3 regions of the Lysinibacillus sp. GW823-FHT06C08 genome follow, and region 1 is predicted to be linked to each of the others. Evidence: riboswitches for the same ligand, from Rfam matches in the RefSeq annotation. Region 1 holds a riboswitch; each other region holds the start of a gene.

Region 1 (10,785 bases):
GGCCGATTTCCTCATCAGGTGTAAACGCCACGCGTAATTTACCATGCTTAATACTTGGGTTTTGGATAAGGTATTCCATAGCTGTTATAATTTCAGCAATACCAGCCTTATCATCTGCTCCTAACAATGTCGTACCATCTGTCGTAATAAGTGTTTGACCAATGTAATTTTGAAGCTCAGGGAAATCAGTTGGTGACATCACTAAGTTTTTGTTTAGCTGAATATCTCCACCTTCATAATTATCTAAGCGCTGCGGGTTAACATTTGTTCCCGTAAAATCCGTAGTTGTGTCCACATGTGCTAAAAAGCCGATAGTTGGAATATCTTTGTCTGTATTTGCTTCTAGTGTCGCAAATAAATAGCCATTTTCATCTAATGTAATGTCTGTTAAGCCTACAGTAGCAAGTTCATCTTTCAAAACATGTAACAGATCAAATTGTTTTGGTGTAGAAGGAGTAGTTTCGCTTGTGAAATCTGATTGTGTATCAATTTTTGCATAACGTATTAATCGCTCAATTACTTGTTCTTTCATAAGTATGGCCCCCTAATGTGTATGTGTAATTATTGTAACACTTTACTTCGGATTTCGGAATATTGAAGAATACTTAAAGCTATGAGTAATTGGGCACTATAATAAGTCAGCATAATGACTTCATGTGAAAAAGCTAATGGCATTACAAATTTATTAATAGATAAATAGGAATCTGAGGCGATAAATAACAAAGCACCTATTGTTGCGAATTTAGAGCCAGTTTTAATTGCTGTCCATCCCATCGTTAAAATGACTGCAATATAGGCGATCACTGCAATAGCTAAAATCGTTTCACCAGTTTTGAAAACGGATCCTGCAATCCAAATGGCCATTCCTGCTCCGTACAGTAATAAGATTATTTTTGCCCATATTGGTACTGGTTCCTCGTTTGCAGATGAGAAGGCAAAAATATAAAAGATATGGCCGATTAGAAAACTAGTTAGCCCAATTAAAAACCATTGCAATGTATAGTCGCCAATCATACAAAATACTAGACCTATAATAATCAATAGTTGATATTTTTTTTTATGTACGGGTTTCTGAATGGCCGCTAAAATAATCATCAACAACATCGGGATGACCTTAAAGATTAGTTGTAAGCTTTCTGGAATATGAGAAAAAAGAAAAATGTAATACAACCCAAATAAAATAATGAAAGCAATTAATATTTTTTTAAACACTATTTTCAGCTCCTTTTCTATTATGAAATTCTTTCTTTATGATAGAATTCCTTTATTTATCTATGCAGCCAACATTTTTTATCTGATAGTGAAGAGCGGGTACTCACCTCTTTAAGTAACGAGTCGACAGGGAGAGTGAATCTAAACGATATTGAAATAAAGGATATGCAAAACAATACGTCCTTTGGATATTCCGGTGGTCCAACATTTTGATGGCGAAAATCACCATCAGATGTTATAGACTTTAAAAATACCTGGACATAAAGACGCCTACATGTAATTTAATATACCTTATGTATGAAACTTTTTTAGTATGTAACCGTAAATAAGAAGACAGAAAGCTTTAAGAGAGGATGAACCAAATGACTAAGCTACTAATAGCTTCTGCAGTCATTGCATTAATCGCGAGTGTGTTAGTAACACCGCTTATTACTAAGAAGCGAGAAGATGGAAAATCTAGAAAGGTGATTGGATACTTTTTTATTGGTGTCTTTGTGCTAGGGTTTTTAGCAACAGGAATCACTTTGTATGTAACAAAAATTGACGTCAATTGGCTTGTTTTCTGGCCAGCTATTATTTTATTAACGTTAATTGGTGCAATGCTTGCAAGTGGCATTGAACGAAAAATAAAAGGTGTTTTATTTTTAGCGAGCCTAGGTGTTGCAGTCTATGTTCTATCAGCACCATTATGGAATGCGAATGAGAAATTTAAGTCTTCAGAAATGAAGGAAGAAGTGGAGCTAAAGCCGTTTGATGAGACACAGACACCTGCAAGTGTTCCACCAAAATTTGCTCGTAATAAAATGAAAAAGGCATTCGGGCAAGTACCGAATACAAGCTATTATGAATTAGGTCGTTTACAAATTCAAAAAGTAAAAGGTGAATATGTTTATATCGCACCAGTTGAATTTTCGGGATTCTTTAAATGGATGAATGGTGATACGACACCTGGTTACTTTATTATGAGTGCTACAGATTCAGCAGATAATCCTAAATTTGTAAAAGAGGAAATGAAATATGTTCCTTCAGCCTATTTAAATACCAATTTAGAACGTCATATTCGTTTACAACATCCATTCCTTATATTCTACGGAGATGTACAACTTGAAGTAGATGATGAAGGGAAGCCTTATTACATTCGCTCATATGGTGAATTTATTTCTGGGCGTAATGGCTTTGATGTAAAAGGTATTGTCTTGGTCGATGCACTTACAGGGAAGTCAGAAGTAGTTAAGCTTGATGCTATACCTGAATTTATTGATGGTGCAGTTTCACCTGAGACTGTAAGCTTACAGAACAGTTATTTCGGTAATTATGTTCATGGTTTTTGGAACAGTATGTTTGGTAAGAAAGATGTGAAAATTCCTTCGGACGAAGGTACAGAATCGAATGTCAGTCCTATTTTTGATGAAAAAGGCGATATGTATTACTTTACCGATTTTACAAGTCCTAAAGAAGGCGTAGATTCCATGTTAGGTTATTCCTTAACGAATGCAAGAACAGGCGAAGCAACCTATTACACAGGTAATCTAGATTCAAGCTATATGGACTCACAGGGGAATTTGCAAATTATCGAAAAGAAATTTATTGAGAAAAAATGGGCTGGTGAAATGCCTGTATTATATAATTTTTATGGAGAAGCTAGCTGGCTGACAGCGGTGCTTGATTCAAATGGATTTTTACAAAACTATTTCATTGTTTCAGCAGCCAATCCTGAAATTTCTGTTTACGCTACCACTCCAAGAGAAGCACTGAAGCTGTATAAAACTGCTTTAAGTCGTGGAGGAAATACGGTAGATGGTAGTTCAAATGCAGAAGAGAAACAGGCTAGCGGAAAAGTTGTCCGAGTTTACAAGGAACGACTTGGTGATTTTACGACGATTTCTTTCTTATTAAGCAATGGTGAAAATTACTTAGTAAGTGCCGAAACAGAACCTTTAGCTATTTATTTACAAGAAGGTGACGAGGTTATTATCAAATATGGTGACACAGGGGAGCAATTCCTGCCAGTCCGTTCTTTAATTATTAAAGGCTTACAATAAAAAAGTAAAAGACGATCTTGTTCGTTATATCAAGAGCGTCTTTTTTATGTTCCTTCGTTTTCAATAAAGCTGAGCATTTTTTCTCTATGGTTTATAAAGAGTGTTTTTGCATGATCATTTAATGTGAAAGTGTCTTGTAAGTATCCTTTTAGCAATTTTTCCTCGTAGGCAAAAGACTGGTTGTCCTCATTTTCTAAAATAAAGGATAGTAGAAGAGCGTGTAATACTAACACTTCTAAATTTTGAGTATTAGTAATAAATTTTAAATTGAGGATAGAGGTATGGGCAACAAATTGATTGACATAATCTATCGCATATTTATAAACGGCTATATCTGTTTCAGGCTCAAGTCGTTTTCTTAGTTGAGTGCAAGCAGCATTTAGTTCTTCAATTTTTAAAAATAAACCTCTTACACTTCTCTTATGTTGTTGTTCTAAGGTACGAGCAAGATGTTTATTGATATAGGACATTGCTTGTATAACTCCCTTCGTAAATAAGTAATCATTTATTAATATGAATGGAATTGTTTGAAAATGGAAGAGTCTTTTCGTTTAATTTATTATTGTACTTAATAGATATATCGAGACATAATGACTAGAGTTTATACAAATTAGTATCGATATTATGAAAAAAATGGGGTTATTATCATTCGATAGTAACCCCATTTTAGAAAAAAGTTGTTTATTTCCAGTTAAATCCTTTCGTAGCTAAAAAATCTTTTATATGAGGACGACGTTGCTCAATTAAAAAATCAGCCATTTGCTTTGTCCAATTATCGATTTTTCTGTTAGATGATCGACTATTATAATAGGCTTCCATTGTCTCATTATATGCTGGTAAAAGTTCATCATACTTCTCGGCATTGTATTCATTTTCATGTAATACGGCAGACACAGGCAAACGTGGTTTTACCTCATTACGACGAACAGGTACACCAATTGTTAGACCGAACAACGGGAAAACGTGATCAGGTAAATTAAATAAATCGCTTATTTCTGAAGGGTTATTGCGCACTCCTCCAATATAGCAAATGCCATATCCCATTGATTCTGCTGCAATAACAAAGTTTTGTGCAAACAATGATACATCAGCAACTCCAACAAGGACATTTTCGGCTGAATCTGCCACGATATCTACTCCCTCTAACTTACCTGCCATTTGTAGGCGTTTGAAATCAACGCAAAAAACAAAGGCTCCACCAGAAGTTTCATACTGACGGGGATTCCCAGAGAGTAATCCTAATTTCTCTTTTTTGTCTGCATCTGTTACCCATATAACACTATAGGCTTGCACAAAATGTGACGTGGCAGCCATTTGGGCTGTTGCGATTAATTCTTCAATAATTTCTTTTGAAATCGGGTTTCCATCATAGATTCTTACTGAAGAATGGTTTCGTAATAATTCTTTAACCATTTGTCTACTCTCCTTTGTCACTTATATATCAAGAGCATAGCACGCTTTCCAATCAAAATCGATTAAAGAGGGGTAGATAATTATATTTAAATAGTTTGGAAATGTAGAAATTATCTCGGAAAGTTAAATATTTCATTTGATATAGATTAAATATTCTAAATAGTATAAAATTATATAATCGGCTTTTTATTTGGTTGTGCTACCAAAAATTAGATTATTCTTATGCAGAAGAGGAGTGGGGTTAGCTCTTTTAATTAAGGATAAAGCCTCCTGCCTATTTGTTTGAAGCAGAGGTAATTTTGATGACAGAGATAATGGAACCAAATACTAGTTGAACAAAAATAAAGTGGGATGGAGGAATAAGGAATGGAAGAAAAGTTAGCGAAAAAGCTTCGTCATGAGCAATTACGAGGCAAGGTTGTAACAGCAGAAGAAGCAGCATCTTGGATTAAGGATCGCATGGTATTAGGGATGAGTGGTTTCACTCGTGCTGGAGATGTAAAAGTTGTACCTCTTGCTCTTGTAGAGAAAGCTAAAAAAGAGAGCTTCCAGGTAGATATATATACAGGAGCATCTCTAGGCCCTGAGGTAGACCAATACCTAGCGGAGGCTGGCGTTATTCGCAAGCGAGGACCTTTCCAGGCAGATGCTGGTATTCGCAATAAAATTAATAGTGGTGATATCACATTTGTAGATGCACATTTATCTCATAATGCGGAGTTGGTTCGCCAAGGCATTATAGGACCTATTGATTTTGCAATTATTGAAGCGGCTGCTATTACAGAAGATGGCTTATTAATTCCTACAACTTCAGTTGGTAACTCTCCGATTTTTGTGCAAGAGGCAGATCAAATCATCATTGAATTAAACATAGCACAACTTGATGCATTAGAAGGTGTTCATGATATTTTCGTTCCTGCACAACAGGGGAAACGGGACCCAATCCCTTTGCAAAATGTGTCTGATCGTCTCGGTACAATTGGTATTCCGTTAGATTTAGATAAAGTAAAAGGTATCGTAGTTTCTGATATTTTAGATGCGCCATCAACGATCGTTCCTGCTGATGAGGAAACGGATATTATGGCTAATCATCTGTTAAACTTCCTACGAGAAGAGATTAAAGTTGGACGTTTAACAACAAGCTTGCGTCCAATTCAATCTGGGGTTGGATCAGTGGCGAACGCAGTGTTACTTGGTTTTAAAGATTCTGAGTTTGAGAACCTAGAAGTATTCTCAGAAGTACTTCAAGATGCAGTATTTGAATTAATCGATGCAGGAAAAGTGAATTTTGCTTCTGCTACTTCCATTACCCTCTCTGAACAAGTAGGAAACCGTGTTTATGGGAATTTTGACAAGTATGCGGATAAATTAGTACTGCGTCCACAAGAAATTTCTAACCAACCAGAAATTATTCGTCGACTCGGTTTGATTTCAGTAAATACGGCATTAGAAGTTGATATTTACGGAAATGTTAATTCTACACATGTTTCTGGCACTAAAATGATGAATGGTATCGGGGGATCGGGTGACTTCGCCCGCAATGCGCGTTTAGGTATTTTTGTGACTAAATCCTATGCTAAGGGTGGGAATATTTCGAGCATTGTCCCAATGGTATCGCATGTGGATCATACAGAGCATGATGTTGATGTTATCGTAACAGAGCAGGGAGTGGCTGATTTACGCGGGCTTGCTCCGAGAGAACGTGTAGGTCTAATTATTGATCATTGTGCTCACCCTGACTATCGTGAGCAGCTATGGCAATATTTTAACGACGCTAATGAGGCAACTGGTGGACATCATACGCCACATGATCTTGAAAAAGCGCTGTCATGGCATGTCAATTACGCAAAAAGTGGGACAATGAAAGACCCAGCTTTATCAAAATAGAATTCTAATAAAAAGGCCTTGAAGGACAGCTGCTCCCTCAAGGCCTTTTGTTGTATAAGTTTATCTAAGACGATTAGAGTTTAAAGTAGGCCAATCCATTTCCAATAAGTTGCAGAGAACAGCAAAATTAGGAGGAAGCCGAGAATCGTTAGTGGGATACCTGATTTCAGGAAATCCTTTGTTGTAAACGCTCCTGTACCATAGGCAAGCATATTTTGTGGTGCACTAATTGGTAATAGGAAACCAAAGCTAATAACAAATTGTTGTACAATAACAAAACCAACCTGATCAACATTAGCTGTTAATGTGGAAGCTAACACGATAAACACTGGTATAAGTGCAGAGGCTAAGCTTGTTGCACTAGCAAAACCTAAATGAATAAGAATATTAAATAATGTTACGATAGCAATCGTAGCAAGAATTGGCATAGTATCTAGACCGAGTGAACCAAAAACTTTATCTGATAACCATGATGCACCTTTTGTATTCAGCAAAATAGTTCCGAGCATAATACCTACTGCAAAGACAATGATTGTTCCCCAAGGGATATGAGGTTCAACTTCCTTCCATGAATAAACGCCGATTTTAGGCATTAGTAGTACAGCAATGGCGATAATTGTAACCGTTGTTGTATCAAATGGATGGAGCTTGCCTTCCGTTGCCCAGAAAAATAGTAAAACTAATGATGTAACGATCAACCGAATCTCAGGTGCTTTTAACGGCCCAAGCTCTGCCAATTGTTTCTTGATGACTTCTTTACCACCATCAATATTGCTCGTCTCAGGCTTAATAAGCGTAATCATAATGAAAAATAAGGCTACTGACATAATAATCGAGAATGGGGCAGCATAAAGTAACCAAGCACCCCATGAAATATTCACATTAAATTGCTCTTGGATGAAATTCAAAGCAACCATATTTTGCGCTGCCGCAGTTTTAATACCGATATTCCAAATGGAGACGGCTTGTACAGAAGTAATAACGAGTAAAGCAGCAAGTCGACTATCACGTGGTAAACCGAATGCTGCGACCATTCCAAGAAGAATAGGGACTACTGCGCCAGCACGTGCAGTAGCTGAAGGAACAAAAAATGCAAGGGCAATTGAAACTAATATTGCACCGAAAACAATGGCTTTTGTTTTTGTTCCTACAAGTGAAAGAATCCAAAGAGCAAGTCGTTTATGCAAATTGGTAATTTGCATGGCTGCTGCTAGAAAAAGAGCCGCTGCTACTAGGGCCACGGCAGAGTTACTAAAACCACTTAATGATAGTTTTAAGGCGCTAGCAGTACCTAGTTGTGTTGTTGGATCATCCATGGATGGTGCAAGTCCTAGTAAAACAGTGACGAGTGCGATAATCATTGCAGAGCTAACAGGATATGAAACGGCCTCTGTTACCCACAGGATAACCGCGAAAGCTAAAATGGCTAAAGCGCGCTGTCCAGCTACAGGTAGCTCACCGTTATTAGGTAAAAAAATAATGATAATTAATAAAGCAAAAGCCAACCCAATCCATAAAGGCTTTAAATTACGCTTCGTTGTTGTTTGTTTAGGTGAAGACATATTTTCTCATCCCTTCTACGTCTACGTAAAAATGACGGTTATTATCCATAACATCGGCCAGTATAATGTTTTTTTAAGATAAGAATTCGTCCATTTGTTGTATAGAATGAAAAGAAGCAAAATATGTCTGTTTTACAGCTTTAATAGTAATTAAAGAGATAATTTATGGTCGTAAAAAATACAAATATCTCCTAAAAAATATTATTTCTTTTTCTTGAAGGCAGAAGTAACTTTAGGCTCGGTTCCATTGATTAAACGTTGAATATTTTCAATGTGCAAAATAATAGCAATAGCAAAAAGTAGAATGGTAATAATGGTCGGGCCAAGCCCAGGAATCCATAAATAAGTAGCGGTACAAAAAACGAGGTAAAACTCTAATACCCCAACAATTAAATAGTTCGTTGCAAAAGATAAAATAATAAATAGAATAAGTGCAAATAAACCAATCTTCCAATCAACCGCAAGTAAAATTCCAATGATAGAGGCAGTCCCTTTTCCACCATTGAAGCCCATATAAAAAGGGAAATTATGCCCCAAAATAACCCCTGCAGCTATCAAATAGGTGAGGAGCCATGTTTGTTCTGCTGTTAAATGTGTTGCATCTGTTAAATAAAAATGTGCACCGACGATGGCTACGACGCCTTTGCCAATATCGATAAGAGCTACTAAAACGCCATATTTCCAGCCGAGTGAAAGCGTAGCATTAGAGGCACCAGCATTGCCATGGCCAGCTTTTTTTAAATCAACCCCGGATAAAAATTGTGCCACTTTAGAGCCGTGAATACAGCCAATCAAATAGCCAACAACTAGAAAACAGATCACGGCTTTTACCATAAAAATACTCCTTTCAAATTTTTTTTAAAATAGTGTATGCGTTCTTACTACGTAAAAGAGCAGACAGAAGTTTCGGAAAAAATAAAATTTAGATGTTGACAGAAAAAAACTCTATGCTTATACTTTGTAACAACGATGGAAATTGAATCTCATACTCTTATCAAGAGCGGCGGAGGGATAGGCCCTATGATGCCCGGCAACCAGTAGGTGATGAACTTACTAAGGTGCTAATTCCTACAGATTCTTACTTGGATCTGGCAGATAAGGGGAGGAAAACTTGCAACCGCAACCCTCTTCTTAGCTGAAGAGGGTTTTTGTTTTCTACAGAAAAATCCTCCTCATCTCCGGTACCATCGTAAAAAAATAACCAAATGGAGGTACACAATGACAAATTTTAAACCAGAAACACTGCTGTTACATGGCGGTCAAGAACCAGACCCAGTGACGGGTTCTAGAACAGTTCCTGTTTACCGTTCAACTGCTTTCGTTTTTAAAGACACTGCTCATGCGCAACGTCTTTTTGCCTTAGAGGAAGCGGGAAACATTTACACGCGAATTACGAATCCGACAGTGGATGTTTTTGAAAAGCGTGTGGCTTTATTAGAAGGTGGGACGGCAGCAGTAGCACTTTCATCTGGTGCAGCAGCTATTGCATTTTCTATATTAAATCTAGCTGGAGCAGGAGATGAAATTGTAGCAGCCAGTTCTTTATATGGTGGTACGTATAATTTATTCGCTAATACATTACCAAACTATGGTATTAAAACGATTTTTGTAGATGAAACAAACCCAGAGAATTTTAAGGCTGCCATTACTGATAAAACAAAAGCTGTCTTCGCAGAAGTTTACGGTAATCCAAGCTTAAAGGTTTTAGATATTGAAGCTGTAGCTAAGATTGCACATGACAACAGCTTACCATTAATTATCGATAGTACATTTGCTTCTCCTTATGGTTCTACACCAATTGACTACGGTGCAGATGTGGTAGTTCACTCAGCAACTAAATGGATAGGTGGCCATGGGACAACTCTAGGCGGTGTTGTTGTAGACGCTGGTAAGTTTGATTGGACTAGTGGGCGATTCCCAGGCTTTACAGAGCCGGATGCTTCTTACCATGGTTTACGCTATGGAATAGATACAGCTTCTGCAGCATTTGCTACAAAGCTGCGTGTACAGCTGTTACGTGATTTTGGACCAACGTTAAGTGCAGATGCAGCTTTCAATCTATTACAAGGTTTAGAGACGCTTCATTTGCGTATCCCTAAACACAATGAAAATGCTTTAGCTGTGGCTGAATATTTACGTAACCACCCATCTGTGGAGTATGTAAATTATAATGGCCTGGAAGATTTTCCAACACATGAGTTGGCGAAAAAGTATTTAAAAAATGGCTTCGGCTCAGTGCTTACATTTGGCATTAAAGGTGGACGTGAAGCAGGACGAAAGCTTATTGATCATGTAAAGCTGTTTTCACATGTGGCAAATGTAGGGGATGCTAAGTCGCTAATTATCCATCCAGCATCTACTACACACCAACAATTATCAGCAGATGAACTAATTCAAGCTGGCGTAACCGAATCGCTCATTCGCTTATCAATCGGTTTAGAGGCAGTGGAGGACATCATTGCAGATTTAGAGCAGGCTATTACTCAGGCAACAGCAACAACTGAACAAACAGTAGAAGCGTAATATAGAGACAGGCGAGTGTTGTAGCGTTTACGTATTTTCTCATTCGAATAGCCTCATTTGGTATACGTCAAACGTTGCTACATTAACCAATTACCTCATCCGGTAATTATCAGAACCTTTTAAAAAATAATACCGAGTAATTTTAT
Region 2 (10,785 bases), on a different contig from region 1:
CAAAGGTGTTTCTGTGGGTCCTGAAGAGAAGAAAATGGGAATTAAATCTTCATCTACTCGTACACTAGTGTTAGAAGATGCAGAAGTGCCAGTAGAAAATTTATTAGGTGAAATTAGTCGTGGGCATGTCATTGCCTTCAATATTTTAAATATCGGTCGCTATAAACTTGGGGTTGGAACAATTGGTGGATCAAAACGTGCATTTGAGTTAGCAGTACAATATACAAACCAACGTCAGCAATTTAAAACAAAGCTTTCTGACTTCAACCTTACAAAAGAAAAATTATCAACGATGGCTTCTCAATTGTATGCATCAGAATCCTTAAACTATCGTACTGTTGGTTTATTTGAAGATCGTTTAAGCCAGCTAAGTCCAGAGGAGCAAAAGGAAGGAAAAGTGATTGCAGGTGCTATCGCTGAGTATGCGATTGAATGCTCAATTGCTAAAGTATTTGGATCAGAAACATTAGATTATATTGCAGATGAAGCGGTACAGTTACATGGCGGTTATGGCTTCATGGCTGAATATGAGGTAGAGCGTATTTACCGTGATTCTCGTATTAATCGAATTTTTGAAGGTACAAATGAAATTAATCGCATGATTGTACCAGGTACATTTATGAAAAAGGCACTAAAAGGTGAGCTGCCACTATTACAAGTTGCGCAAAATCTACAGCAAGAGCTTCTGATGTTAATGCCGGAGGATATCGGTACAGAGCCACTAGCTCAGGAAAAATACTTAGTGAAAAATGCCAAGAAGATTGCTGTATTAGCGGCAGGCTTAGCAGCACAACGCTTTGGTGCGAAGTTAGATCAAGAACAAGAAGTTTTAGTGAATATTGCCAATATCGCTAATCAATTATTTGCAATGGAATCAGCTGTATTACGTACAGAAAAAGCGATTGCTCGTGATGGCGTTGAAAAAGCACATCAAAAATTGCTATACACTCAAATTTTCTGCCAAGAAGCATTTGCTGAAATCGAAAAAGAAGCAAAAGATACAATTCTTGCTTCCGCAGATGGCGATGCAGCACGTATGACTTTATCTGCATTACGTAAATTAACACGTAATAATCCATACAACCTAATTACGAAGAAACGTGAAGCATCTGTGAAATTAATTGAAGCAGAAAAATATATCGTTTAATCGTATGAAAAACGCTAGCTATCCGTAAATGGGTAGCTAGTTTTTTTATTCCAGATAAATTTATGAAAGTAACGGATAAAAATACAGAACCGATGGATAGACTTACGAAAATGAGCGAAGATCCACCATTCTAAATGATTATGATGGTATACTACAGAAAAAGACAGCAGAGGAGCATTTTTATGACGATTCAATTTTTCCATTATCCAAAATGTACAACATGTAAAAAAGCACAAAAGTGGTTAAATGATCATGACGTTTCCTATGAAGAGGTACATATCGTAGAGCAGCCACCAACAAAGGATGAAATAACAGCTTTATGGCAAGCAAGTGGACTACCTTTGAAGAAGTTTTTTAATACTTCTGGCATGAAGTATCGTGACCTTGGTTTGAAGGACAAGCTAGCTGATATGACTGAGGAAGAACAGCTTAAGCTACTTGCTACGGATGGTATGTTAATAAAACGTCCCATCGTAACAGATGGAAAAAAAGTAACTTTAGGGTTTAAAGAATCCGATTTTGAGCAAGCTTGGTTATAACCGTTTTTATCCTTGTTTTTATAGGAGAAGTATGGCACACTGAAAGTGAATATATTACATAATTATGGAGGGGTTTTTTGCATGAGCACACCGAAAGACTTACGTTACTCTGAAGAGCATGAATGGGTAAAAGTAGAAGATGGAAAAGTACGTATTGGTATTACGCACTTCGCACAATCTGAATTAGGAGATATCGTTTTCGTTGAACTTCCACAAGTTGGCGATGAAATCAAAACTGATGATCCATTCGGTAGCGTAGAATCAGTAAAAACTGTTTCTGAATTATATGCACCAATCTCAGGTACTGTAGTGGAAGTAAATGCAGATTTAGAAGATAGCCCAGAATTCGTTAATGAATCACCATATGAAAAAGCATGGATGATCGTCGTAGAGCCTGCTGATGCATCAGAAGTTGATAAACTTATGACAGCAGAACAATACGAAGAGATGACTGCAGAATAAGACAAGCCATAATCAAAAAACGTCGGAAACTACCGGCGTTTTTTATTATATAATAATGTATAAGTGGATATGTCTAAATGGAGGTGGCGTAATGTTCGATGGGAAATGCTTGATAGTAGAAGGACGTTCAGATAAGCTACAAATTGAGCCGATTTTGAACGAGAATGTTACAATACTATGTACGAATGGAACAATTGGAGTGCATCAATTAGAGGAGCTAATAGACCCCTATGAGGGCTGCGAGCTATTTACTTTTTTTGATGCTGATACTTCAGGCGATAAGCTACGCGCTTTAATGGACAGACATTATCCGGAAGCGGAGCATTTACGTACAATGCCGACATATAAGGAAGTAGAAACGACACCAAGAAAAGTGTTAGCAATGATTTTACTGCGTGCGCATTTCTCCATCCATAATGAATATATTTTATAAGGTTGCGTGAACTAAATGGAAGAATGGTCAAAAGAGCAGTGGGAGTGGGCTTTACAGTCGGGAGAAAAAGCTGCGTTTTATTTATATACACCGATGTGTGGTACTTGTGCAGTGGCATCGAAAATGATGTCAATTGTAGAACAACTATTACCTCACCTAAAACTAGGGAAAGCAAATATTAATTTTTTGGAGCAAATTGCTATTGAACATCAAATTGAAAGCGTCCCATGTTTACTTGTGTGTGATGGCGGCAAAGTGACAGAAAAGATTTATGCTTTTCAATCCGTACCATTTTTGTACGAATTGTTAAAAAAATCAATTGACTGAACTTTATTAGCGTGGTAAAGTAACAAATATATTACTAAAACATTAAATATATCGAACTCTTATAAAGAGCGGCGGAGGGAAGTGCCCTATGAAGCCCGGCAACCATCACATAGTGAAAAGGTGCCAAATCACTCAAAGATTTTTTCTTTGAAAGATGAGAGAACGGTTCAACGTATAATACGTGACCCCTTCTACTTGTCTATAAGTGGAGGGGTTTTTTTATATAAGAAAAGGAGTATTCGCTATGATACAGCTTCAAAATATAACGAAGAAATACAAAACAGCAAATGGCGAATTAACGGCAGTCAAAGATGTTAACCTTACTATTAATAAGGGTGAAATTTTTGGCATTATCGGCTATAGTGGCGCTGGTAAAAGTACGATGATTCGTTTACTTAATGGTTTAGAGAAACCAACAGCAGGAACAGTAACGGTGAACAATCAAGAATTTTCTTCGATTAAGGGTCAAAAGCTTAGAGCAGCTAGACAAAAGGTTAGTATGATTTTTCAACATTTTAACCTACTTTGGTCACGAACAGTTGCAGAAAACATTGCCTTCCCATTAGAAATTGCAGGTGTATCAAAAGCTCAACGTGAGGCACGGGTGAAGGAATTGATAGCACTTGTTGGCTTAGAAGGACGCGATCAAGCATATCCATCGCAGCTGTCTGGTGGACAAAAGCAACGAGTAGGGATTGCACGTGCATTAGCAAATAATCCAGAGGTTTTACTATGTGATGAGGCAACATCTGCACTAGACCCAGAGACAACAGATGCCATTCTTGATTTACTGGTAGATATTAATGAACGGTTAGGGTTAACGATTGTCCTCATTACTCATGAAATGCATGTCATTCGCAAGATTTGTCATCGTGTAGCAGTGATGGAGGCAGGCGAAATTGTAGAGCGTGGGGAAGTATTGCAAGTTTTCCAGGCACCTCAGGCAGCCATTACTAAGAAATTTGTAGCCCAAATTACAAATACAAAGGAAACACAGGATACAGTAGAACAAATCAAAGCAAATTATCCAACTGGACAACTTGTCAAATTGATTTTTGTTGGTGAAAAAACAGAACAGCCAGTTATTTCACATCTAGTGAAGCAATTCGATGTGGAAGTAAGCATCGTACACGGAAATATTTCACAAACGAAAAATGGTGCATATGGTACCCTCATAGTCCAAATTGATGGGTCGAAAGCAAATGTGACTGAAGCCTTAAGCTATTTAAATACAGTGGAAGTACAAACGGAGGTGATTGCAGATGCTAACTAATCTCTTTCCGAATGTAGACTGGGATAGCATGTGGCAGGCTACGTATGAAACATTATATATGACGGCCATTTCTACAGTTATTACATTTATTCTTGGGTTAGCTATTGGAATCGTCCTATTTTTAACAAGTCCCAATCAGTTATGGGCTAATAAAATTGTTAGCTTTTTAACAGGGTCACTCGTTAACATTTTCCGCTCTATCCCATTTATCGTGTTAATTATTTTATTAATTCCATTCACTAAGCTTTTACTAGGTACAATCCGTGGAGCTAATGCTGCTTTACCTGCTTTAATTATCGGTGCGGCTCCATTCTATGCACGTATGGTATTAATTGCGTTACGTGAGATTGATAAAGGTGTCATTGAAGCAGCTCGTTCAATGGGGGCAAAAACATCCACAATTATTTGGAAAGTTCTAATCCCTGAATCATTACCAGCACTAATTTCGGGTATTACGGTTACGGCTGTAGCACTTGTTGGATATACAGCAATGGCAGGGATAATCGGTGCAGGAGGTCTTGGGAACTTAGCCTTCCTAGACGGGTTCCAAAGAAATCGCCAAGATGTGACATTAATGGCAACTATTTTGATCTTAGTAGTCGTCTTTATTATCCAATGGATTGGTGATTTCATTACAGAAAAAATTGATAAACGTTAATAAAACTGAGGTTATTCCGGTTCTTGCCGCTAACATATTTTCATCAAAATAAAGGGAGTGTCATAAATGAAAAAGTTATTAACAGGATTATTTTTATCAATACTTGTACTAGCTTTAGCAGCTTGCGGTACTGATAATAAAGAGGATGCAAATTCAGCATCTGGTGATAAAACAGATAGTAAAGAAAACGTTACTTTAACAGTGGGAGCTTCTAATACACCGCATGCAGTAATTTTGGATAAAGCAAAACCGATTTTAGCTGAGAAAGGTATTGACCTTAAAGTAGAAACATATACAGACTATGTGCTACCAAACCAAGATTTAGAATCAAAAGAATTAGATGCAAATTACTTCCAACATATTCCATATTTAGAGTTACAAATTAAAGACAATGGCTATGACTTCGTCAATGCTGGTGGTGTTCATATTGAGCCAATCGGTATTTACTCAAAAAAATATAAATCTTTAGAGGAACTTCCTGAAGGTGCAACAATCTTACTTTCTAATTCTGTATCTGATCACGGTCGTATGCTGTCATTATTAGAAGCTAAGGGCTTAATTAAATTAAAAGATGGTATTGATAAAACAGCAGCAGAAATTAAGGATATAGAAGAAAATCCTAAAAACTTTAAATTTGATGCGAATACTGCACCAGAAATGCTTGTACAAATGTACGAAAACGACGAAGGGGACGCAGTACTGATCAACTCTAACTTTGCTATTGATAATGGCTTAAACCCAATCAAAGATGCGATTTCTCTTGAAGACAAAGAGTCGCCATACGTAAACATCATCGCAGTACGTGCGGGTGATGAATCAAGACCAGAAATTAAAACATTATTAGAAGTATTAACGTCTAAAGAAATCCAAGACTTTATTTTAGAAGAATGGAAAGGTGCAGTAGTACCTGTTCAATAATTTAAATAAAAGAGTACGTAAGTAGTGAAATACTTACGTACTCTTTTTCTTTTTTTAATGAATTTTGATAGCTTTCGGAAAGTGACTATTTACAAGTTGTCGATTTCCGAGGAAATAAAAAGGCTATATAAAATAGTTACAACAACTTATGTAATGTCTATTCTACGTGCTTCAAAGGATTGTTCTACCTAATCCCTCCAGTATCGGTGAAAACCAATGCTGAAGGGATTTTTTTAGAGTTTCAAAAAAGGAAAAAATGTTAATTTTCTATTTATTAACATTCTTCAGTGTCGCTTATCAACTTTTTCATCTACACTAATAAAGCGACTCTAAATATATTTACTAAATATCTGAATAAATAATGAACTTTTTTGTTCTAAATACTAATAAAGTAGGCGTTTTATCGTGAATGAAGGAATTATTTAGAAATTGTTTAGTTGCAAGTAGTACTATATAATTGTTAGAAAAGTTTTTTTGTGAAATTTAGATTTTATTCATCTATTTTGACTAAAAAAATCATACTTAAGTATGTGGAGATGGAAGGGGTTTGGTGAAAATGGCAATGAGAAATGGCCTATTACGTTGCAGAATACTCGGCATATATAAGTAGATGAATAGATAACGAAAAAAATGGCTATAAAAATTACATGAAAGTTAAGCCAAAGGAGTTATTGTTATGACGATAAACACGAAATCAATGAGCTCAGCTTTATTAAATAAAATTCAAACAAAAAAAGCGACAATTGGGGTAATTGGCCTCGGCTATGTAGGTCTACCATTTGCCATTGAAATTGTTCAAAAAGGTTTTCATGTTTTAGGCTTTGATAAAAATCAAGAAAAAATCGCCCTGTTGCAAAACGGTGAAAGCTATATAGCTGATATCCCGAAAGAAAATATACAGTTACTATTAAAGGAACATCAATTTGAAGCAACCTATGATTTTTCCAAACTTGCTTCTGTTGATGTTGTCATCATTTGTGTGCCAACCCCTACAACGGAGGATGGCACTCCTGATATTTCCTATATAGAAGAAGCAGCTCACGATATAGGGTGCCATATTAATTCAAATGCACTAGTCATTCTTGAAAGTACGACCTATCCTGGGACGACAGAGGAAATTGTTCAGCCTATTTTGCAAAAACATGGCTTTGCGGTTGGTCAAGATTTATTTTTAGCCTATTCACCAGAACGAGTGGATCCTGGTAATAGTAATTTTTCAGTTGCTAATACACCCAAAGTTGTTGGCGGTGTTACTTCCACATGCTTGGAAGTTTCAAAGTTTTTTTATGAAACAGTCATTCATACTAGTGTATATACAGTAACAAGTCCGAAAGTTGCCGAAATGGAGAAATTGCTGGAAAATACGTTTCGCCAAATCAATATCGCTCTTGTCAATGAACTAAGTCAAATTTGCTATAAAATGAATATTGATATTTGGGAAGTCATCGATGCCGCCTCAACAAAGCCATATGGATTCATGCCATTTAAACCTGGCCCAGGAGTCGGTGGACATTGTATCCCTGTGGACCCTAAATATTTATTGTGGGCGGGTCAACAGCATGGTGTCTCAGCAACATTAATAGAAGCAGCAGATAAAATTAATGATTCGATGCCTAGCTTTGTTGTAGAGAGACTCGAGCAGTACTTACGTCTGCAAAATACCGAGCTACGCCAAGCAAAAATTGTTATTATTGGTGTCACGTATAAGCCGGAAATAAATGATTCACGCGAATCTCCCGCACTACATGTCATTAAACAATTACTAGATAATCAGTGCTCAATACAAATTATCGACCCTTTTATTCAAACATTCCCTGTAGAACAATCCCTATTCAATACAGTTCCTTTAACAGAGCAAATTATTAAAGATGCAGATGCGGTATTGATTTTAACCAACCATTCTAACATTGATTATTCATTAATTGATCAACAAGCGTCATTAATTTTTGATACACGTAATACCCATTTTTTATTTAAGAATAAAAATTATTACAAGTTATAAGGAGAGTTCATGGGACATGAAACAGCTAAAAATATGTGGGCTTCTACTCCTGATGTTCTTAGCAGGATGTCAATCCACTCCTCAAAAAACGATTCAACCAATTGATTCTACTATAGAGATTAAGGAATCGGATGGTACGATGAGTGATTCAATCAGCCATGCCGATATTATTAAGCCAAAAGTGGCTCTAACATTTAATGGCTTTGCGGATAATCAAACAATGGAGCTACTGCTGAAGAAATTAGATGAATCTAATATGAAAGCTACCTTCTTTTTAGAGGGGCTACGTGTGGCACAGGAGCCAGAGCTTGTTCGAGACATTTTAAAAAGAGGTCATGAAGTGCAAAACGGTACATTGTCATTTCCAGATGTCACAGCTTTAGACTATGATCAAACGTATGAGGAGATTTATTTAACGAATCAAATATTTGAAGAGCATTTAGGTTATAAGCCTAAATATGTTCGAAGCCGTTCCGGTGATATTACAGATAATATGCGCTTAGCGGCTGCTGCTTTGGACATGAATGCAGTGATAGGATTATCTATTAATCCACTGGATCGAAAAATGCAAGGTGCCCAAGAATTGGTCGATTATATAGGCAAATATATTGATAGAGGCTCTATTATTCACCTCAATACGTATATTAATCCTGCCATTATAGATACCATCCCTTTACTAGCACAATTAGCAGAAGAGCATGATTATACAATTACTACTTTAAGTGATGTGTTAGATAACCGTTATTTAACAAAGTCATTAGAAGAAATAGCAGGTTATGATGCCATCAAACCTAATTTAAATTATGAAAATATCGAACCACATTTATATTATCGAAAAGAGACATCTAAAAAAGAAATGGCCATTACCTTTGATGACTGGGCACATGAACAGCAAGTGAAGGATGTTTTAGAAGTTTTAAAAAAATATAACATTAAAAGTACATTTTTCTTAATCGGTAGTGGAGTGGAGAAAAATCCTCAATTGGCAAAGTTAATACTAGAGGAAGGTCATGAAGTAGCAAGTCACTCTTATTACCATTTAGATGTAACTAAAATGACGCCAGAGGAAATACAGGATGATTTAGTGAAGGCCCATAAAGCTCTTACTTATGCGCTACAGGAACCACCGATACTTTATTTTAGACCAGCACAGGGAATTATGGATGAACGTACTGCCAAAGTGATTACCGCTGCTGGAATTAAAACCATTGCCATGTATGATATTGCATCCTTTGACTGGAATTTAGATTACAGTGCTCAGGATATTTACGATCGGGTTATATCTAGAGCGGCACCAGGTAAGGTCATTGTCATGCACATCTTAGATGGTACGAAAACAGTCGAAGCACTTCCATTAATTATTGAAAAGTTGCAGCAGGATGGTTATAGCTTTAGTAAAATGTCAACTTGGATAGAAGAAGATGCAAATGGGGATGTGAATAAATGATAAAAACGAAAAAAGAGGTTTTAACAGTACCGCGCTCGGATCGTCGGATTCTATCAAATATTCCTGATCCCGAAAATGTCCGGAACCTTGTCAATCGTCGAGGTGCATCTTATCAGAAAGAAGAAATTGATGCGACAGATGTCAATGAAATATATCGTCTCCAACAGCTTAGCTTACGCTATGAAACTCATTTTGAGGTAATGGTGAGAAGAGCAAGACGTAAAACCAGTTCAGACAAATACTATGCGGAAGATATTTCAGTTACGGGAATCCTTGTATATTCTCAACAGCCTCACCAATTATTAATAGATGAAATTTTAGAAATGAATTTTACAATTCCAGGGGGCGCAATGCCCGAGGGTTATGAGGCTAAAGTAAAGTTAAGGGCAAAGGTGGTACGACATTTTACCAAAGAGGTGGATGGTCAAACGCTGTATTACTTTGCTTGTGAATTTCTCCAACCTCTAAATGAATATATGGTAAAAAAGCGGTGGGGCATTTCTGTTTTTATGGCGAGTTTATTTTTACTGGTGGTCACTCTTATTGTCATGTTGATGAGAGCAGAAAGTGTTATTTATTTTAGGTTTAATAAATTTTTATACCTTTATAGTATTATAGCGGCAACGTTTCTATTAAGTAGATACCTATTTGGTATTTTCTATAAAAATGTACCAATCAATCCTCACTATGAGCCCGGTGTATCCATAATTATCCCTGTGTTTAACGAGGAAGAATGGATACATCGAACGATTTCAAGCTGTATTAATCAGTACTATCCTGTAGATAAGTTAGAAGTGATTGTCGTGGATGATTGCTCTACGGATGGGACGGAGGAAAAAGCTAAGGAAATGATTGATCTTATTCATTTTGAGGGTGGGCGTTTTAAAACGACTGATCGCTTAAAGTTTTCTAAGCTCCCTCAAAATGGTGGAAAACGTGAAGCACTGGTAGCCGGTGTTCATCAAGCAAAACATGATTTAGTGGTTTTTGTGGACTCAGATAGTTTTTTGGAGCCACATGCAATCCGCAATTTAGTACAGCCTTTCCAAGATCCTAAAATGGGTGGAGTAGCTGGTCGGACAGAGGTAGAAAATAAATTTACAAATGCTCTGACAAAACTACAGACAGTGCGTTATTATATTGCCTTCCGTATTATGAAAGCGGCTGAATCTTGGTTTGATACGGTGACATGCTTATCGGGACCTTTAGCTTGTTATCGAAAAGAACTAATTTTAAAAAATGAAACAGCCTGGCTCAATCAAAAATTTCTTGGGCAGCCTGCTACATTTGGTGATGATCGTAGTATGACAAACTATATTTTGAAAACTCATCGAACAGGTTATCAGGATAATGCAATTTGTTCGACGATCGTCCCCTCTGACACAAAGGTTTTTTTATCTCAGCAAATGAGATGGAAACGTTCTTGGTTAAGAGAATCTTTACGAGCATTTTTATTTATGTGGAAAAAAGAACCCTTCATGTTCCTTTTCTTCATCATAGGTTTAATTGTGCCAATTGCAGCACCCATTGTCGTCGTTTACAACTTAATCTATGTGCCGATTATGTATGGCGTGTTTCC
Region 3 (10,785 bases), on a different contig from region 1:
CACGTGTCCCCGCACCCATTAATAAATTGGCCTGCTCTAATCCCTGCATCGCATCCTTTGCGTAAATAACAGGACCACCATATTCATCAGCAATTTTTGTTTCCGTAAAACGCCGGGAAAGTGCAGCTCCACCTACTAAAATTGGCACATCAATTCCTGCCTCTTTGAAATCTTGGGCGGTAGTGACCATCTGCTGTGCTGATTTAACTAATAGACCCGATAACCCAATGAAATCTGGCTTTTCCTTGCGAATAGCTTCTATTAATTGAGCAGGCGTCACCTTAATACCTAAATCTACAACCTTATAGCCATTGTTACTTAAAATAATATCAACAAGGTTTTTTCCAATATCGTGCACATCACCTTTTACAGTAGCAAGCACCATTTTCCCCTTGCCTGCACTCTCCTCGTTCTTCTCCATATATTGCTCTAAATGGGCAACAGCAGCCTTCATCACTCCAGCAGATTGTAAAACCTCTGCTACGATCAATTGGTTATCATTAAATAAACGACCAACCTCAGCCATCCCATTCATTAAAGGCCCATTTATAATATCAAGAGGTGACTCAAATATTTCTCGGGCAGCCTCTAAATCAGCAATAAGTCCTTCTTTGGTCCCCTCCAATATATAGTAGGCTAAGCGACCTTCTACAGTTTTCGGAATATCTGCTTCAGTCTTTTCCTTCTTTTTATCACGATAAAAATCGGTAAATACGGCTAATGTTTCATCATTTGTATTAAATAACAAGTCATTGGCTAGTTTAATTTCCGCTTCTGGAATTGAGGCATACCGTTCTAGCTTTTCAGTATTGACAATGGCATAATCTAAACCAGCCTGTGTACAATGATAAAGATATACAGCATTGAGAACCTCGCGTCCAACCGGTGGTAAGCCAAACGAAATATTACTAACTCCAAGCACCGTTAATGCACGGGGCATTTTTTCTTTAATGAGACGAATTCCTTCAATTGTTTCTAGTGCTGAGCCAATATATTGCTCATCTCCCGTTCCTACTGGGAACATTAATGGGTCAAAAATGATATCTTCAGGTTGCATTCCCCATTTTTCTGTGAGTAATTGATAGGAACGTTCAGCAATTTCAAGCTTCCGATGACGATCGACTGCCATCCCTGTTTCATCGATTGTTCCCACAACTAACGAGGCACCGTACTTTTTCACTAATGGCAATACGGCATCAAACCGTTCTTCACCATCTTCTAGATTAATAGAGTTAATGATGGCCTTCCCTTGCGAAAACTTGAGTGCCTCTTCAATAACCTTTTCGTCTGTGGAATCAATAACAAGTGGAACCTTAACTTTTTTCACGACCTCCTGCATAAAGCCACGGATATCTGCTAATTCATCACGATCTGGGTTCGCCAAGCAAATATCTATGACATGTGCGCCATTTTTCACTTGCGCCCTTGCGATCTCTGCTGCTTCCTCAAATTTCCCATCAATAATTAAGTTTTTGAATTTACGAGAACCAATAACATTTGTTCTTTCCCCAATAAATAACGGACGCATAGAATCATCGTATAGAAGTGGCTCGATACCTGATACTGCGTGACCATGCGTTTTTTCTGGTAGCTGACGAGGCTTTTCATCTTTTAAAATTTCACGTATAGCCGCAATATGTGCAGGAGTTGTACCACAGCATCCACCCACAATATTGAGCCAACCCTTTTCTGCAAATCCTTTTAATTTTTGCGATAAAGATTCTGGAGACTCATGATAACATCCTTCTTCATCAGGTAAGCCTGCATTTGGATAACAGCTAATATACCCCGTTGACAGCTCTGCTAATGAGCGAATATGATCCGTCATAAATTCAGGTCCCGTCGCACAGTTTAAGCCCACCGATAATGGTTGAATATGCTCGATGGAAATATAAAAGGCATCAATGGTTTGCCCTGCAAGAGTAGTCCCCATAGGCTCAATTGTTCCAGAAATCATCACAGGTAATTCTTTACCAGTTACCTCGAAAGCACGAGTTACCCCAAGGGTACCTGCTTTCACATTTAACATATCCTGACTTGTCTCTAGCAATAGCACATCTGCCCCTGCTTCAATCAATGCCTTTGCCTGCACAAAGAAATTTTCTTCTAATTCATCAAATGTAATGCCGCCTGTAACTGACAACGTCTTCGTTGTTGGACCCATTGCGCCTGCAACAAAGCGGGGCCAGTCGGAAGTCGTATAATTGTCAACTGCTTGACGGGCAATTTCAACTGCACGTTTATTAATTTCTTCCGCTTTTGCACCTAGATTATATTCATTTAATACAAGAGGTGTTCCACCAAATGTATTTGTACAAATAATATCTGCCCCTGCCTCTAAGTACTTATGATGAATTTTCTCAATGACATCAGGTCTAGTAAGCACTAAATTTTCATTACAGCCATCTAGGTCCTCTCCACCAAAATCATCTGCTGATAAGTTTTCATTTTGCAGCATGGTTCCCATTGCGCCATCTAGAATTAATATTCTTTTATCAAGTTGTTCTTCAATCATGTGCTTAGCCATTTATACTTACCCCTTTTTTCTGTTCATCCAATTGCTCTATATATTTCATTAATTCTAATGTCACATCGTAGCGTAAAAATGGTGTAATAAGGTAAATACCTTGGAAATATTGCGCAGCCACTTCTACTAATTCCTTGGCAATTGCAATCCCCTCAAGTGTAGCGCGTTCCTTATCTTCACCACATGCTTTCATCCTTGATAAAGCATCTTCAGATAATTTTATGCCTGGCACCTCATGATGTAAAAACTCTGCACTTTTATAACTCGTAACGGGCATAATGCCAATATAAATCGGTGCTTGTAAATGCTTCGTTGCTTCATATATTTCTATAATTTTTTCCTTTGTATAAACAGGCTGTGAAATGAAATAGTCTGCTCCATGCTCAATCTTTTTTTCTAAGCGTGCCACAGCACGATCTAAAACACGAACATTAGGGTTAAATGCAGCAGCCACAGAGAAGTTAGCCTTTTTCCGTAGTGGTTTCCCTGAGAAAGAAACCCCTTCATTTAATTGTTTAATTAATTGGATAAGCTCCATCGAGGAGACATCATATACGCTAGTGGCACCAGGGAAATCTCCAACCTTCGTTGGGTCACCCGTAACAGCTAGCACATCATGAATTCCTAAGGCATTTAACCCCATTAAATGTGATTGAAGACCAATTAAATTACGATCTCGACAGGTAATATGTGTAAGGGGGCGCACGCCATTAGTACTTTTCAATAACGCCCCCATTGCAATATTGCTAATACGTGGGGATGCCAATGAATTGTCTGCCATCATCACTACATCGGCACCTGCCTCATATAGTTGTTTGGCCCCTTCAAGAAATCCATCTATTTCTAAGTGTCTAGGTGTATCCAACTCTACGATGACCGAGCGTTCACGCTTTACTTTTTCATGAAGTGGTTCAAATTTAGCTGGCTCGGCATCACGAACAATTTCAATCTTTTTAGGCTTCGCATGCTTTTCACTAACTGGTGATAGCTCTTCTAAATACTTCTTTGCGGCTGCAATATGCTTTGGTGTCGTACCACAACAACCCCCAATTAAGCGAACACCCTGATCACGCAGTTCAACAGCAGCGCGACCAAAATAATCAGCCTCCGACTCATAAACAACACGCCCGTCCTCTAAATCTAATAGCGAAGCATTTGGATAGGCTGACATAAATGCCTTTGCCGGAAGTTCTACAGCCTCAAACGCTTGAATCGTATGATATGGACCTAGACGGCAATTGACACCAACAATATCTGCACCAAGAATCTCTAACTCATGTAGCGCATTATTTAAAGACATACCATTTTGTAAAACACCAGGCTCATGCATAGATACTTGAGCAATTATCGGTATATTAGTTTTGGCGCGTAGCACGTTTAATGTTGCTGTTAATTCTTCAAAATCATAATAAGTTTCGAGTAAAAGGCCATCAGGATTTCCTGCAAGTAACACACTTGCCTGCTCTTCAACGGTCGCTAATATGTCATCTAATGTTGCATCGCTTTTACGAATGCCACGAATTCCACCAATTGTTCCTAAAACAAATTGACCGCCATCCGCTGCTGCTCGCTTAGCAATAGTAATAGCTGCTTCATTAAATTGTTTGACACTTGATTCTAGTCCATAGCGAGCTAATTTAATGGCATTGGCACCGTACGTATTCGTTTGAATAATATCAGCACCCGCTGCGATATATTCTCTATGAATCTTTTCAATTAATTCAGGTCTCTGAACATTCATTTCCTCATGACAATACTCCAATCCATAGCCATACAACACTGTGCCTATTGCACCGTCTGCCGTCAATACATGCGTTTTTAATTTTTCAAGCAATCCCATAAAACTAGCCTCTCTTCCTCTATTTCTGTATAATAAAAAGCCTTCTTTTATATAAAAAGAAGGCTTTAACGACTCATCATTATTGTTCCTTCTCATCTTCGACTCAACGGTCTTCTGGATTTAGCACCTGACAAAAAGTTGGTTGCTGAAGCTTCAATGGGCCAGTCCCTCTGCTTCTCTTGATAAGAATTATTAAGTATGAATTTTTTAAATAATTAAAAGAATCATATCGTTTACAGACGAATGAGTCAAGACTATTTCACATAACAAAGAAATTATTTGCTTAAAAACTTAGAAATTGGATAGTTCTTCTGCAAGCTCTTCACCAATTTTTTTCCCATTTTGAATGCAAGCACCAATACCTACTCCAAAATAAGAGCAACCCGCTATCGATAAATTCGGATAGTTTTCATTCAGCTCTAGTAGTAAGCCTTGTAGCGCTTCCCGGTGAGCTAAGTCATATTTAGGCATTTGATCAATCCACTTTGTGACATTCACAACGGTTGGCTTTTCATCAATTCCTAGGCTTTTCCGAACATCTTCTAAAGCGACGGCTGCCAATTCGTCGTCAGTCATTTTACGTAACTGCTCATACGCCGGATTAATACTCTTATAGAATAGGCGAACAAGTAGTTGATTGTTTTTCGATGTATGCTTCCACTTGCGACTCGTCCAAGTTGCTGCATTACAAGTGACATCAGAATTATGCGATACAATATAGCCTGTTCCATCCGCAGGTAAGTTTGCATCAGGCACATCAAAGCCTAGATAAATAGTAATGGCTGATGCTGTAGTAAACTGATCAAAATAATGTGTTAAGGAGTCGTCCTGTAATATACTTTGAACCGCTTCATTCGGTAGCGCTAGAACAACATAATCTGCCTCAATGTATTGACCATTTGCTAATGAAATCGAATACTTGTTCTCCATTTTTTGGACATGATTTGTGGCTACCCCTTTAATGATGTCTACCTCTGTTAATTTCTGTTCTAATCGCTCAATTAAAGAGGATAATCCATTTTGAAATGAAATAAATTTTTTATTAGCAGCTTTAACAAATTGCTCACGATTCGCATCAAAACCTTTTATGATACTTCCATAGTCATTTTTATAGTCAATTAAATACGGTAAAGTGGAGGCAATAGAAAGTTGGTGTAAATCACCAGAATAGACACCTGCTAAAACAGGTGCAATTTGATTTTCCACAAGCTCTTCGCCAAGATAATAAGTTAAAAATTCCCCTATTGAGCTTTCTTTTGTAAAACCTGCATTGGGTAAAGTTAAATCTTTTAAAGCTTCTTGTTTGGCCTGGTCAGAGATAAGTGTGCTTTCCTCAAGTGATGCCACACTCATAGGTATACCGAAAGTAGAATCCGCTGGAATGGCGTGCAGCTCGTTATTTGTATAAATATAGGATATACCTGTTTCGTTGTAAACGAGATGATCTTCAAAGTCTAGCTCCTGCACTAGCTCCATTACACCTTTATGGCGAGCTACGATTGAATCAGCACCAGTTTCCATAATAAAACCTTGTTCATAGGCTGAATATAGTTTGCCACCTAAATATGTATTTTTTTCTACGAGCACTAGCTGAACATCTAAATTTTTTTCCTTCACTTGGCGTTGCAGATAATGCATTGTGCATAAACCAGTAATACCGCCACCTAATACAACAACTGTTTTCATAGTAAACCGCCCCTATTTTTAGTTCTGTCTACAGTATAAACTTATTTTCATTGAAAATTACGTTAAACCCTTTACAAATTTAGCAAAAATAGAGCTATCTCAACTGTGAGATAACTCTAGCTCCAAGAATATGCTTACTAAACACACATTATAATGAGTACTATAGTGTTTAATATAGCTACTAGTGATCTAGCTTTTTAAATTTTGGGCAAAGCTAGCTAATTTTTCTGCTGAGTTCGTTACTTCAGTAAAAGAACTACCCAACCCACTTAATATACCTGCGATTGCTTGTATTTTCGTCGCCATGCAATCATTTTGATCTTTTGCTTCTGTCATTGCCCCTACTATATTTGTAAATTGTCCTTCCGTGTGTAACATATTATCCTCACCAGATGCCACCTCATCTTGGATATGAATGAGAGATTGCTCTAATTTCCCGGTGCGTTCACTCGTTTTTTGCAACAATAATGCAACAGCGGTGACAGATTCCTTTGTTTGAATGGATAATTTACGTACTTCATCAGCTACTACACTAAATCCCTTCCCTGCTTCTCCGGCACGGGCTGCTTCAATAGCAGCATTTAAGGCTAACAAATTGGTCTGATTGGCAATATTGGTAACGACACTCATAATCGTTTCCATTTCCTTCGACATATCAGATAATTGTTCAATATTTTCTTCTATATCATGAAGAGATTGAATAATATTATGCATATTTAGTGATTGTTTCTTTAAACATTCACGTCCATCCAGTGCTTGGTTTTCAGCCAGCGTAGACACTTCTAGCGATCTCTTTGCCAATTGTTCAATTTCCCCAGACTGCTCGCTTAGTCTGCAAAATGAATTATTGGTTTCCTGTGAAATGGTCGCAAGCAATTCAGAGGAGTGTACAATTTGTCGTTCAATTGCTTCTTTTTCTAGTTCCATGTTTTCTTTATGCTGTTCAACAGTATTTTCATATGCCTCTAAAACAAGTTGCTGCTCGAAATTACAAATTTTAGAAATGGCCCTTATTGTATTAAACTGATCTCGCGGATGATCGATATGCTGTTCAACCAAGTCTATAAATGAGAGAGATAAATCTTGGAACGCGCAAATATACCATTGTGTTCTAAGCCCAATATGTACGTGCACCTTTGCAATTTTCACACGCCTTTGGTAAAATTCCTCATCAATCGTTCCGTTAAACATTTCAATAATGTGCTGCCGTAACGTTATTTTAAGCTTTTCTACAGAACTATGATGACTAATAATATTTACCAAATGTTGTTCGGTACCGATCATATTGTAAAAACGGTTTACGATGTGATCAACATTGTCCATAACATACGGCTGGAATGCTTTTAAATATTGTAAGTCTTGCTTCGTTACATTTAGCATTTCAATTTGCTTCACCATTAATTGGCGATTAGACAGCTCCATTTTCACCGTATATTGCTGTAAATCCAACGCCTTCGTCTTACTCTGTTTTTGAAAAATCACTTATCTTCCCTCTTTCGTTCCGTTTACTTTATCAGGCTGAGAAACAATAAATACCTTTTAGCATATTGATTGATACAACAAAAAATACCGATTAATAGGCTGACCATATTACTATGTTCCCATTTTCTTCAACTATTTCATTTGTCACACTGCTTCCTCCAAAAGCAGCCACACATTGTTCTATCATGAATAAAAGGTGAATTGCACTCAACTAACAGATTTTCTCTATACATTGACTACAGTCGATTTATTTATGTATGATTTCATTTCAAAATTACTCATTTACCTTAAACATTTTAAAAATTACTGTCAATTTTATTTATACCATAATTTTACATAACATATATATAAAGTCCTTACTACTACATTGCCTGAATTTCACCAAAAAAAAGCTACCACAATATTATTGGTAGCCTTTTGTTTCATTTGTTTGTTTGATTATGCTTATTTTTTTTATCTTTTTTCTATTTTTCAATTGATTATCATTAAATTTCACTATATTAATATTTTATACCCTTATTCTAAATAATTATAAATACTCATAAATAAACCCTCATACAATACAAAAGGATTATTAACTTAGACCATATAAATAATCTTAATGAACCATGAAATTTTAATATAAAATTTACAATTCCTTAAGTTCCTCTACTAATTTTGCGGCTTCTTCTATGCCAGCATCTGCTGCAAGTCCATACCACTTAATAGCCTCCTTCAGATTTCTGGCCACTCCCACACCTTTATTATATATATGACCAAGCTGTAGCTTCGCATCTGCATCGCCTTGCAGAGCAGCCTGTTTAAACCAATGAATGCCCTTTTCAATATTTCGAATGCCTGTTAAGCCTTTACTCCAAATAAATCCTAGATCATAAAAGGCATCGATATGAAATTGCTCTGCTGCTCTTTCATACCAAAATAAACCTCGATTTATATCTTTTGCTTGATCAAGACGCCCCTCTAGATATATACCGCCTAGACGATACTGTGCGTCCACATATCCTGTTTCGGCAGACTTTTTATACGCATTAAAAGCTGCATTCGTATCTTTTTTGACTCCTAATCCTTGCTCATACATAATTCCTAGCGTAAACATAGCCTCCGCCACATTCTTACTAGCTGCAAAATCAAACCATTTTCTTGCTAGAGTAAAATCCTGCGGCACACCCTCTCCATTAAAGTACATATCCGCTAAATTATTGGCAGCATCGGCATGCCCCTGTAAAGCAGCCTTTTCATATAAAGAAAAAGCCTGAGTATAATTCTCCTCAACACCGACTCCCTCAAAATAAAAATTCCCTAGCACGTATTGCGCATCTGCATTTCCTTGGGCTGCGGCTAATTCGAACCATTTTAGTGATTTTTCAGGTTGAAAACAATTCCCTTCCTTAGCATTGTAATACTCCCCTAGCTGATATTGTGCATCCGTGTCCTGATCCTCAACCGCCTCTTTATATAGATCAATCATTACCTCATGATCTAAGTCTTCTTCATCTAAAATCTTGACTTGATTATCCTGATGGCAGAAATACCATTCAACTACATCAAGTACATCATCTACCACTTCTATTCTGCTTGTTAATCTTTCGAGGGATGAAATTTGCCAAATGAGTATATAGATTGGTTGTGGAATAGCATCACGCAACACATCATCATACTCTGCTAACAGCGTTAATACATTGTCCTGCACAGATTGAATTTGATCTGAATGGACAATTTGCAAATGTCGCTGTTGCTGATCTTTTAATAACCCTCGCACTATTTGATACAGTATTTTTTGCAAGGCTGTTAAGTTAACTTCAGTGAATGTTAGTAATTTTATATGTTGAGCAAACCATGTATTTTTCGTTTGTATGATTTCTTGTAGGGAATGAATGCGTTCCTTATTGCGCTTAGCTAAAATTTGCTCGTACATTGTTTTCCTCCCTTGCACATTATGTAAAAAACTGCCTTGCCACTATTATATGGAAGACAGTTGAATTTTGGTTACACATATGCTCGCAACAGTAAGCCTATAAATAACGTAATGATTAAAAAAACTGTAATATGGGCCCATTTATTCATTTCTAACAAGCCTATAAATTCTCTTGTAAATGCATTAGGAACATAGTAAAAGGCTGTTTTTGAGCCAACCCCTTCTGCATCTAGTTTTGCTTTTTTTGCATAGAGACTTGCGCGAAATACGTGAAAATTATTTGTCACAAATATGGAACGGTATTTTTCGCCTTGAGCATGTTGATCCATTATGTTTTTCGTAAAAATCATATTTTCTTCTGTATTGGTCGACTGATCTTCCATTAGAATTTTATTCGCAGGAATATCATGGACATCTAATAAATAGGTTTTCATAGCCCTAGCCTCTGATACTTTTTCATCAGTCCCTTGACCACCTGAGACAATGATAAATGGTCTTTCCCCGTACTTTTTGTATTGCTTTACCGCTTCATTTAAGCGACTTGCTAAAAGTGGTGGAACTCTATCGCCAATTAATCCTGATCCTAGGGCTATTATATAATTTGGTTCATAGCGAATAGGTGTGAAATGATACAATACAGCATATGCTAGGACACTTGTGTATAAAAACATTGTATAGCCAAAAATTAAAAACGCATAGAAGAAAAGAATATGCCAAAGCACATTTTCAATCTGAATAAAAATGACGAATACATACCATATCATCATAATAACAAAACTTAGCCCCAAAATAGCTAACATTAAATTCCGTACTTTACGTCCTTCCTTCTCTAACAAAACCTTACTATTGAAAAACATGGCTATAGATAAAATAAACATGATACTAGGAAAGCTTCCTAGCATAATAAAAATCCCCATTTCTGAAATGATTCCCTGATCATTTGGCAGCAATAAAGGATACTGCATAATGAACGCTCTGATTATATATACCCCTATTAAACCAAGAGCTACCGCGTTGAGGAAACGCCTTTTTTCTGTCAGATACAGCAATAAAAATATGGAGATGAAGGTTATTAATGTGACTAGCATCGTTTCACCCCTTTCTATTGTATAATTTCCACAAATACTTCATCTGTCACTATTTGTTCAAATTTTTTGATATTGCTCATTTCTAGAAGGTATTGGTTTTATTTTTTAATAAAGTTCATGTAATATTACTATATAAGAACTAGTTTATGACCAAACCAAAAATTATATTGGAGGAATGTAAGTAATGAAAAAAATTCTTGCCGCTCTATTTGCAGCGACACTAATATTTTCCACAGTTGGTGCAACA

What was found. Region 1 has a riboswitch for S-adenosylmethionine ahead of AC1Q6O_RS00580 (O-acetylhomoserine aminocarboxypropyltransferase/cysteine synthase family protein). Riboswitches for the same ligand answer to the same signal wherever they lie in the genome.
Region 2: another riboswitch for S-adenosylmethionine. It lies ahead of AC1Q6O_RS16855 (methionine ABC transporter ATP-binding protein); the one in region 1 lies ahead of AC1Q6O_RS00580 (O-acetylhomoserine aminocarboxypropyltransferase/cysteine synthase family protein).
Region 3: another riboswitch for S-adenosylmethionine. It lies ahead of AC1Q6O_RS21650 (bifunctional homocysteine S-methyltransferase/methylenetetrahydrofolate reductase); the one in region 1 lies ahead of AC1Q6O_RS00580 (O-acetylhomoserine aminocarboxypropyltransferase/cysteine synthase family protein).

Annotation. Positions count from the first base shown of each region.
Region 1 is NZ_JBXAHN010000001.1:105,480-116,264, forward strand. It holds gene pepT (peptidase T) at 1-532, opposite strand, end outside; gene AC1Q6O_RS00545 (lysoplasmalogenase) at 562-1,212, opposite strand; gene AC1Q6O_RS00550 (tripartite tricarboxylate transporter TctB family protein) at 1,575-3,254, shown strand; gene AC1Q6O_RS00555 (hypothetical protein) at 3,299-3,724, opposite strand; gene chrR (class II chromate reductase ChrR) at 3,936-4,667, opposite strand; gene scpC (succinyl-CoA:acetate CoA-transferase ScpC) at 5,034-6,554, shown strand; gene AC1Q6O_RS00570 (DASS family sodium-coupled anion symporter) at 6,635-8,116, opposite strand; gene AC1Q6O_RS00575 (glycerol-3-phosphate acyltransferase) at 8,318-8,950, opposite strand; SAM riboswitch class I at 9,105-9,218, shown strand; gene AC1Q6O_RS00580 (O-acetylhomoserine aminocarboxypropyltransferase/cysteine synthase family protein) at 9,335-10,639, shown strand.
Region 2 is NZ_JBXAHN010000007.1:211,248-222,032, forward strand. It holds gene AC1Q6O_RS16830 (acyl-CoA dehydrogenase FadE) at 1-1,147, shown strand, start outside; gene AC1Q6O_RS16835 (arsenate reductase family protein) at 1,330-1,686, shown strand; gene gcvH (glycine cleavage system protein GcvH) at 1,768-2,148, shown strand; gene AC1Q6O_RS16845 (toprim domain-containing protein) at 2,240-2,581, shown strand; gene AC1Q6O_RS16850 (thioredoxin family protein) at 2,597-2,908, shown strand; SAM riboswitch class I at 2,965-3,069, shown strand; gene AC1Q6O_RS16855 (methionine ABC transporter ATP-binding protein) at 3,153-4,181, shown strand; gene AC1Q6O_RS16860 (methionine ABC transporter permease) at 4,171-4,839, shown strand; gene AC1Q6O_RS16865 (MetQ/NlpA family ABC transporter substrate-binding protein) at 4,906-5,757, shown strand; gene AC1Q6O_RS16870 (nucleotide sugar dehydrogenase) at 6,434-7,759, shown strand; gene AC1Q6O_RS16875 (polysaccharide deacetylase family protein) at 7,776-9,206, shown strand; gene AC1Q6O_RS16880 (glycosyltransferase family 2 protein) at 9,203-10,785, shown strand, end outside.
Region 3 is NZ_JBXAHN010000014.1:29,485-40,269, reverse strand. It holds gene metH (methionine synthase) at 1-2,527, opposite strand, end outside; gene AC1Q6O_RS21650 (bifunctional homocysteine S-methyltransferase/methylenetetrahydrofolate reductase) at 2,520-4,367, opposite strand; SAM riboswitch class I at 4,457-4,556, opposite strand; gene AC1Q6O_RS21645 (protoporphyrinogen oxidase) at 4,659-6,053, opposite strand; gene AC1Q6O_RS21640 (globin-coupled sensor protein) at 6,243-7,535, opposite strand; gene AC1Q6O_RS21635 (SEL1-like repeat protein) at 8,164-9,450, opposite strand; gene AC1Q6O_RS21630 (YdcF family protein) at 9,522-10,538, opposite strand; gene AC1Q6O_RS21625 (hypothetical protein) at 10,723-10,785, shown strand, end outside.